2 linked regions of the Teredinibacter turnerae T7901 genome follow. The protein of the gene in region 1 binds, or shares a complex with, the protein of each later gene. Links are inferred from orthologs where the notes say so. Each region holds a gene or a part of one and is shown on either strand. Other genes may lie near its edges.

Region 1 (5,776 bases):
GGTATTAAGCAAGTTAACTTGCCTGCTGCGTTCGTCGCGGTGCACGCTTGTAAAAACCTGAACGCCAAGCGCCCGGCATTGACCGACCACCTCACCGAGCTTGAGGTAATCACGCCAGTTGGACCAAGTGTCCAGATATCGCTGCGAATTTGCCAAACCGTGATGGCGCGCAATCGATTCGAACAATTCGATCAACGCGACTATTAATCGTGAGTGCTGGCTGAAACTGTCCTCTGGTCGCAACTCGCGGCCGCGAGCAGACAGGCTGGCCCAATGTCGAGTGATACCTTGCCAGTCTTCGTTGTCGGCAAGCCACTCGTCGAGACCACTCATGTGGCGCATATCGATCACCACCTGATGACGCAGAATGTCGAGCTGCTGCAACGAAGAACTGATTCCCGCATGTCGCGCAATGCTCTGGCCGCGGTGCTGTTGTATGTGAGTAAGCAGCACTCTTCCTGCCTGCAGGAGCTGAATCCCCAATAATAAACGGCGGCGACGCTGGTCTCGCATACTGAAAACCAGTGTTAGAAAAGACAACGCCAGTACCGATCCTATCAATATGGCGGCAAATAGAAATGACTCAAACATGGTGGCTCCGCAGCTCGATCCTCAAGCATTGGGCAAAAATTGTTCCACTAACGCGCGACCGAAAGAGTATCAGTGGGCACGGCGAAAAATCAGGGGAGGGATAGGAAGGCAGTCACTCTGCCTTCCTAAAGTTGGTTTTAGTTTAGCCTGAAATGTTTTCGCGGATAAACAATTGAACCTGAGACAGATCATCTGCAATTACCTGATACCGCTCTTCGCGAGTGAACAGGTCCTGCATATGAAACGGGAGCGCAGGGTCCGAGGTCTGCCCTGCTTGTTTTACTGCTTCTGGGAACTTCGCCGGATGGGCAGTTGCTAGGCAAACCATGGGCGTACTGTTATTGCGACGCGTCTGACGCGCCGCCTGCACGCCAATCGCAGTGTGCGGGTCGAGCAGATATTCGGTCGACTCAAATACAGATCGAATCACATCGACTGTTTCATCATCGCCTACGCGATAACTGCTGAACAAAGCACGAGCCTCAGCCAGCACCGCATCATCCAACACCATGGAGCCTTCAGATTTAAATGTTTCCATCAAAGCGCCGATTTTGTTGCCGTCTCTACCGTGCAAATCGAACAACATACGTTCAAAGTTACTGGAAACCATGATATCCATACTAGGCGACAGCGAGTGCACCAAAGCTTGCTTCGAGTGATCGTTCTCACTGATACAGCGATGAAGAATGTCGTTGCTGTTGGTGGCAATAACCAGCTGCTCGATTGGCAGGCCCATACGCTTGGCAAGATAACCCGCGAATATATCGCCGAAATTTCCCGTAGGTACAGAAAAAGACACAGGCCGATGAGGCGCGCCCAATGCCAGGCCAGCGTAAAAGTAGTAAACAATTTGCGCCATGATGCGCGCCCAGTTGATGGAGTTTACCGCGACCAGCTGGCGCCCTTCAGGTAAAAACGATTGATCCGCAAAACTGGCCTTCACCATGTTCTGGCAATCGTCAAAGTTGCCCTGCAAGGCAATATTGTGCACGTTGTCTTCAAGCACCGTGGTCATTTGACGACGCTGCACATCCGACACTTTTTGATAGGGGTGAAGGATAAAAATATCCACATTCTCGCAATCACGGCAACCTTCGATTGCTGCAGACCCGGTATCGCCGGAGGTGGCACCCATAATTACGACTTTCTGATCCCGTTTTTTCAGCACGTAATCAAGCAGGTGCCCCAAAAACTGCAGTGCGAAGTCTTTGAATGCCAGAGTAGGCCCTTGGAACAGCTCTAGCACCCACTCGTTGTGCCCGGTTTGCACCAAAGGTGCGATCGCCTCATGACGAAAGCCCTTGTCTGCACTGGTTTTGTATGATGCGGCGATGAGCCTTTTTAGGTCGGCTTCAGGTATTTCGCCCTCTACAAACGGACTGATAATTTTTAATGCAAGTGCTTCGTAGCTGAGGCCCGCCCACGAGGCGATCTCTTCCTGCGAGAACTCCGGTAGCGTTTCTGGAACGTAAAGGCCGCCGTCGGTCGCCAGCCCGGTTAAAACCACATCTTCAAAATTGAGCGCAGGAGCCTGCCCACGCGTGCTGATATATTTCACCTGACAATCCTTATTTTAATGATTCAACTCGGATACGAACGACATTCCCCTGAATGGGTGACAGACTTTCAATTTGCTCAATCGCCTTGTTCACTTGCTTCTCTATTGTGCGATTGGTCAGCAGGATAACGGAAACATGCTCTTGCCCTTCTTTGGGCTCTTTTTGAATCAACGCTTCGATGCTGATGCCGGCTTCGCTAAAGATCTGTGTCACGCGTGACAAAACACCTGGCTGGTCCAGTGCAGAAAGCCGCAGGTAGTAAGCCGACTCGATCTCTTCAATCGGTAAGATGGTGTAGTCGTGCAGGTGATCTTCGCCGTACCCTAAATGAGGCACCGCAGTTGCGTCCTCGCTAACGTAACTGGAGTTAACCATGCGGCTAACATGCACGATATCTGAAATAACGGCGGAAGCTGTTGGCTCTGCACCGGCACCAGCACCGTAGTATAGGGTTGGCCCCACTGCGTCACCCTTAACAACCACCGCATTCATAACCCCATTCACATTGGCGAGCAGCCGCGACTGCGGGATCATCGTTGGGTGTACCCGCAACTCAATGCCCTTACCCGGCAGCCGGCGGGTAATGCCTAAATGTTTGATGCGATAGCCGAGTTCGTCTGCGTAAGCCACGTCCTCCGGCCGAATTTGGCTGATTCCCTCAGTAAAGACTTTGTCGAATTGCAACGGCATACCGAAGGCAATCGAGGCGAGGATCACTAGTTTGTGCGCAGCATCGATACCTTCTACGTCAAACGTCGGGTCGGCTTCCGCGTAGCCTAACGCCTGCGCTTCTTTAAGCACATCATCGAACTGGCGTCCTTTGTCGCGCATTTCGGTCAAAATGAAATTACCTGTGCCATTGATAATGCCCGCCAACCACTCAACCTTGTTTGCTGCGAGACCTTCGCGCAGAGAGCGAATGATAGGAATACCACCGGCAACCGCGGCTTCATAGGAGATAGTGACGTTATTACTTACCGCTTCGGCGAACAGCTCATTGCCGTACTCAGCAATAAGCGCCTTGTTCGCGGTTACCACATGCTTGCCATTGCGAACGGCCTGGAGTACCAGGTCTTTGGCGACCGTGGTGCCACCAATCAGCTCCACAAGAATGTCGACATTGGGGTCATTTACAACAGCGAAAATATCGTTGCTCACGGTTACGCCAGTCAAATCGCAATCCTCTCGGGTGCGACGTGCGCCAATATGGGTAATTTTAATCTCGCGTCCTGCTTTGGCGTTAATATCTTTGTTGTTCCGCGTCAGAACGTTAAACGTCCCACTGCCAACTGTACCCAGGCCACATATGCCGACATTTACCGGTTTCAAAGCATTATCCTCAATGAATAGCGTGGAGCACTCTGCCCCTCTAAAAAAGAAACGCAACCTTACTGACGCGAAGATAGCCTGTCAATGCGCCGCAACAAGCGTTTCCAGACTATTTCCAATGCCTTCCAGGCACAAAAAAGGGGCCTTATCGGCCCCTTAATGAACTCATACAGGATTATTAGCTGCCGCTTGTTACACCAATGCGCTCAGCCAGGTTTTTGGCAGGCATATAACCAGGGATCAGCACGCCAGAATCCAGAACTATGGCGGGGGTACCCGTAACGCCCATTTGCTGGCCCAACTCGTATTCGCTGGCGACCGGGTTGCCTTCACATACGTTCATAGCAATATCCTCACGGTTCTTCAGCGCAGTCAACGCTTTGCGAGGATCGTCAGCACACCAGGCTGAAGCGATTTTTTGATAGGACATAGAATTAAGTCCAGCGCGGGGATATGCCAGATAACGCACTTCAATGCCCATATCGTTCAACGCAGGCACTTCACGATGCAGCTTCTGACAATAGCCACAATCCACGTCAGTGAATACGGAAATACTGGCCTTTACCTCTCCTTTAGGCGAGAAAACAATGGCATCATCTTTATTAACGGTAGCCAGAAGGTCCTTGCGCAGCCCTGTCATGGACTCGTCGGTCACATTAACAATTTTTTTGCCATCAAGGTGCAGCATTTGGCCATCAATGAAGTACTGGCCGTTCTCCTCCATGTAAATAATCCCTTTGCCCATGATCTGGACTTCATACATGCCAGGAATAACCGATGGTTGAATTTTACGAATGCGCAGATTTTCGTTCGCCACCATCAGGCTCTTACGGATATTTTCTTCCGCCTGAGTAGCAGATACTTGCGTTGCAGAAGCTGCAGGTGCCGGGTCTTTGGCAGATGCTTGGCTGCTCTCTGCTTCGCTTTTGCACGATATCAGTCCTGCCAGAGATAAACCCAGCAGGGCCACCATGGTTCGTGAGAAATATGGGGTTAAAGTGTTCATACAGTCCTCTTAAATCGTTTCGTCGTTATTATTCTTGTCGAAGGGTCACGCCGGGCTACTAACAAAAGGCCGAAGTTGTGTTGTTGGAACCTCGAAGTCTACCATGGTTCCATTGCTAGCCGTCTATGCTAACAAGTTTCCTCAGGGGGGGAGAATCTGTGCTGCAGAGCGAGAAGTAACGCACACAAAAAAGGCGGCCAATGGCCGCCTTCGATAAACTTAGTTGAGCTTCTCTTTGATTCGAGCAGCCTTACCGGTCAGTTCACGCAAGTAGTACAACTTAGCCTGACGCACATCGCCGCGACGCTTCACAGTGATGCTCTCAACCTGCTTGCTGTGGGTCTGGAAAGTACGCTCAACACCAACACCGTGAGAAATTTTACGCACAGTGAAAGCGGAGTTCAGGCCGCGGTTGCGAATACCGATTACAACGCCTTCATATGCCTGCAAGCGCTCGCGGTTACCTTCAGTTACCTTCACTTGAACAACCACGGTATCACCGGGGCTGAACTCTGGAAGCTCTTGCTTGAGCTGCTCGTTTTCCAGCTCCTGGATAATTTTGTTCTTAGAACTCATGGTGTGCTCCTGATTTCTGTGTAGCCTCGCGGCTAGAAAAGGTTAATTCAATTAACGCCGTTGTGCTGACTGATAAACTCGTCTAGGAGCTTCTGCTCAAGCTCGGTCAACGCCAGCGCCTCTAGTAAATCCGGCCTTCGCAGCCAGGTTCGCCCAAGCGACTGCTGCAAACGCCAAAGTTCAATTCTTTTATGATCCCCACTCATCAACACAGCGGGAACCTCATCCTCACCCACTTTTTCCGGGCGGGTGTAGTGCGGGCAATCCAATAAACCCGTCTCGAACGAGTCCTGCTGAGCAGAAAGCTCGTCACCGAGCGCACCAGGCAATTTGCGGATTAAAGCATCCAACAGCACCATTGCCGGCAATTCACCACCGCTCAGCACATAGTCGCCAATCGAGAGCTCTTCATCGACATAACGCTGGATAAAACGTTCATCAATGCCCTCATAGCGGCCGGCGACCAAAATAAGGTTTTGCTGGCAAGACTCTGTGTCAGCGTTCGCAAGCTCATCGACCTTGGCTTTGCCCAGCCGCTGCCCCTGTGGAGACAGATATATCACCCATGCTTGCTCTCTACGCACATTGAGACGCTCGCAAGCATGCTCAACTGCCAGCGCCAGAGGGCCAACGCGCATTACCATTCCTGGGCCACCGCCATATGGGCGATCATCCACTGTCTGATGCTTGTCCGAGGAGAACTCCCGCGGATTGA
Region 2 (4,016 bases), 2.2 Mb from region 1 along the record:
TTTCCCGGCGCAGGTCGGCTAGCAGCTGGTGCTCCGGAAAATACGCCTCCGCTTCACGTAGCAGCACGCCCGCTTCGCGGGTCCGGCTGCGAGCCAACGCCTGCCGAACACCTTCGGCAAACTGGATAACCATCGCCTGCAAACCCGCCCGCGCTTCAGAATTGGCAGGATCGAGGAGAAGTACCGATTGAAATCGATCATAAGCATTGTTGTGCGCAGGCTCGGTCAGGTGACCCTTGCGAAACGCTTGCTCAGCCTGAACTAACAGATTTTCCACCAAAACCTGCTTTGCGGTCCTGGCCACAGGTACAGACTCTGACGGTGGAAGTGGGGTCTCCTTCACGACAACGGAAGCCCCGCAACCACTCAAAACGACGATGGCTGCCGCCAGTCCAACACTAAAAATTAAAGCGCTAGGCGCCCGCATTGTGGAAAACCCCTAAACTAATCTGTGAATTATGACGCCAATGTAGGCCTGGGTTTCACTTAGAATGAACTCCGCTTAGCCGCGGAGGTCTCTGAGCTACGGTTGATAAGTAGGCACTAGACCCCGTCAATTTGACGCAACATAACACACAAGCCGTAATACTATGACTCGCTATTTTTTCAAAGCCTCCGCGGCAACGCAATTTTCCCTGCGCTATTTTCTCTCACTGAGCTTATTATTCGTCGCTTTTCAGGCATACGGCGATACCTACAATTTTGGTGCGAGCAGCAACAATGATGACTTCCTGAGCGTGGACCAGGCGTATCAGGCGAATGTCGAACTCCACAATAACAGCCTGGAAACAGACTGGACCATCGCGCCAGGTTACTACCTGTACCAACACCGCTTCAAAATGGAAGCCTACAACACTGAGCAGCGCGAAGAGCTCGAGCTGCAATTCGCCCCTGGCCTACGCAAGTACGACGATTACTATCAAAAAGAGCTCGAGGTGTATTACGACAATACCACCTTCAAAAGTGCTCCGCCCTCTATCAAGCCTCCCTACGAATTACTACTGGTTTCACAAGGGTGTGCTGATGCAGGCCTCTGCTACCCACCGCGCAAACAGTACTTCCAGGTGGATACTGACGGCATTGTTGTTGAGACACCGGAGTCGACCATAGAGTCCAGCGCGAGCACAGCTGTAACACAGAAGCCTTCGGCTCAAGAGCAAACACCAGCTTCACCATCGCAACCCTTTAACCCGTTAATTTTGCTTGGTGCTTTGCTTGGCGGACTCATTCTTAACCTGATGCCTTGCGTATTCCCGGTCCTTTCCCTGAAAGCACTTAGCTTTGCCTCCAATAATCACCAGGATGGCAAGCAGCATCTGCACGGCTGGGCCTACACCCTTGGCGTGGTGATCTCGTTTTTAATCGCAGCGAGTATTATTCTGGTAGCCCGACACACCGGCGAAGCGCTCGGCTGGGGATTTCAGCTGCAACAGCCCCTTTTTGTTGTGATTCTCGTATACCTGTTTTTAGTGATGGGACTGAGCCTGTTTGGCGCATTCCATTTCGGCACCAGCTTGATGGGGGCAGGCCAGGGACTGACCACCGGTGATGGACTCGGCGCATCCTTTTTTACCGGCGTACTTGCGGCCGTGGTCGCCAGCCCCTGTACCGCACCGTTTATGGCCACAGCGCTCGGCGTTGCCCTTACGCAGCCAGCCCCCCTCGCGCTTTTGGTCTTCGCCTGCCTCGGTTTCGGCATGGCGCTCCCCTTCCTTGCGCTAAGTTACAGCCCCGCGCTTGCGCGTTATTTACCCTCTCCCGGGCCCTGGATGGATGTACTGAAACAAGTACTCGCCTTTCCGCTGCTGGCAACCTGCGTATGGCTTCTCTGGGTACTGGGTAACCAAAGTGGGGTGACGGGCACCGCTATGGCGCTGCTAGGCGCCCTATTCCTCTACTTTGCCCTATGGTTGACGCAGTTCGAACCAAGATCGACGATCTTACGCTGGATCAATCGCGGCCTTGTGTTGGTGAGCCTGCTCGCGGTTGCGCACTTCAGTTGGCATCTTACCGACTACAAGGCCACGAGTTCCGGGACCTACGACAAGTGGCAGACCTTTTCCATGGAGCGACTCAATGAATTGCGTGAACAGGGCGAACCGGTATTTGTGAACCTGACGGCAGATTGGTGTATCACTTGCAAAGTGAACGAACGGGTCGCTTTCAGTTCACAGGATTTCTTCAATCACGCATTAGATAAAGACGTTAACCTGCTGATTGGAGACTGGACAAATGCCAACCCCGAAATCGAAGCACTATTGGCTGAGTTTAACCGCAGCGGGATTCCTCTGTACTTAATGTTCCCTGCAGGTGGCGGCGACGCTGAGATCCTGCCACAATTACTCACGCCAAAAGCCGTAATCAACGCAATCGATCGCGCGGTGGAGTAAAAAAACACCAGCGCTATCCAAACCGACTTCGATCATATAACAACCACTAATTTCATGAACGTCGGGAATATTGAAGCAAAATGCGGTGATTGTCAGCAAAACGGCAATCACCCATAGACATCAGCCGCCAAATTAGGCACAATCCCCTCCAGACATCTCGAAACAGCGTTTTTACACGCAAGTCGAGACATTTCTGCGCTTTTAACCTCATTTTTCTTAAGCTAAGTCGTTAAAAACTTTCTTAAGGCACAGGAATTTTCATGGCTACTATTCTGGTGCTTCACGGGCCAAACCTTAACTTACTAGGTACCCGGGAACCCGAAATCTACGGGCGAGAAACCCTTGCAGATATCGACCAGAAGCTTATGACGCTTTGCCTTGAGCGGGGCCATCATCTGCATTTTCTGCAAAGCAACGCCGAATACGAGTTGATAGACCGAATCCACGACGCACGCAGGGAAGGCGTTAACTTTATCGTGATCAACCCCGCTGCGTTTACGCACACCAGTGTCGCCCTGCGCGATGCGCTTGCAGGCGTCGGTATCCCTTTTGTTGAATGCCACTTATCGAATGTATTCAGCCGTGAAGCCTTTCGTCACCACTCCTATTTTTCCGACATCGCGGTCGGAGTGGTCTGCGGATTTGGCTCACAGAGCTATGAGCTCGCGCTGCAAGCGGCATTCAATTATCTGGATAAAAACAAGCCCGAACAAAAACACAGCTGAATATCGTACCGGAGGAGTGCCGACATTCCTCCCGCAACAACAAAACACAGACCTAGTCACAGCACACAGCTACTGAGAGGACACAATGGACATTCGCAAAATCAAAAAACTGATCGAATTGTTGGAGGAATCCAACGTCGAAGAACTGGAAATTAAAGAAGGCGAAGAATCTGTTCGCATCAGCCGTGGTGGTGCGCGCTCAGCCGCCGCTCCCATGCAAACAGTATTTCAACCTGCGCCGGTTGCCGCGGCACCTGCACCAGCCCCCGTGGCCGCTGCGCCCGCTCCGAGTGAAGAAAAAGCCCCGGAAGTGGCAGGCCACAAAGTGGTGTCCCCTATGGTTGGCACCTTCTACCGTTCGCCAAGCCCCGGTGCTTCGGCGTTTGTCGAAGTCGGTCAGTCTGTAAAAGCTGGCGATGTAGTGTGCATCGTTGAAGCGATGAAGATGATGAACCAGATAGAAGCCGATAAATCCGGTGTGGTGGAAGCGATTCTGGTGGAAGATGGAGAGCCTGTAGAGTACGACCAACCTCTGCTCGTCATTAACTAAGAGCGGGGTAGCCATCATGTTTAACAAAGTCCTCATTGCCAACCGGGGCGAGATTGCACTGCGCATCCTGCGCGCCTGTCGCGAACTCGATATCCCAACTGTGGCGGTCTACTCCAAAGCAGACCGCGATCTAAAACATGTGCGCCTGGCGGACGAATCTGTATGTATCGGCCCCAACGCGTCATCAGACAGCTACCTTAACGTCCCCGCTATTATTGCAGCCATGGAAGTCACCGACGCCGTTGCGGTGCATCCCGGCTACGGTTTTCTGGCAGAAAATGCTGATTTCGCTGAGCGTGTGCAAAAAAGCGGTTTCGTTTTTATCGGCCCGGATGCAGACGTTATCCGCCT

The links. The genes of interacting proteins can lie anywhere in the genome.
Region 2: the proteins of TERTU_RS05170 (region 1) and TERTU_RS13640 are in contact, whole or in part, in a crystal structure (PDB 1JZD), measured with the Escherichia coli proteins. The link is inferred for Teredinibacter turnerae T7901 from one-to-one orthologs.

What each region holds. Positions count from the first base shown.
Region 1 is NC_012997.1:1,214,295-1,220,070, reverse strand. Bases 2,572-5,512 are described here. They hold TERTU_RS05170 (DsbC family protein), read right to left. Parts: upstream 4,486-5,512; coding sequence 3,658-4,485; downstream 2,572-3,657. Other genes in these bases: trmD (tRNA (guanosine(37)-N1)-methyltransferase TrmD), read right to left, coding at 5,109-5,512; rplS (50S ribosomal protein L19), read right to left, coding at 4,705-5,061; TERTU_RS05175 (homoserine dehydrogenase), read right to left, coding at 2,572-3,479. Also shown: TERTU_RS05185 (hypothetical protein), read right to left, coding at 1-591; thrC (threonine synthase), read right to left, coding at 734-2,149; more of TERTU_RS05175, read right to left, coding at 2,160-2,571; more of trmD, read right to left, coding at 5,513-5,776. UniProt on the Escherichia coli protein: Acts as a disulfide isomerase, interacting with incorrectly folded proteins to correct non-native disulfide bonds.
Region 2 is NC_012997.1:3,434,842-3,438,857, forward strand. What follows is about bases 1-2,990. They hold TERTU_RS13640 (protein-disulfide reductase DsbD family protein), read left to right. Parts: upstream 1-590; coding sequence 591-2,390; downstream 2,391-2,990. Other genes in these bases: TERTU_RS13635 (N-acetylglucosaminyltransferase), read right to left, coding at 1-277; aroQ (type II 3-dehydroquinate dehydratase), read left to right, coding at 2,651-2,990. Outside these bases: more of aroQ, read left to right, coding at 2,991-3,115; accB (acetyl-CoA carboxylase biotin carboxyl carrier protein), read left to right, coding at 3,201-3,665; accC (acetyl-CoA carboxylase biotin carboxylase subunit), read left to right, coding at 3,682-4,016. UniProt on the Escherichia coli protein: Required to facilitate the formation of correct disulfide bonds in some periplasmic proteins and for the assembly of the periplasmic c-type cytochromes.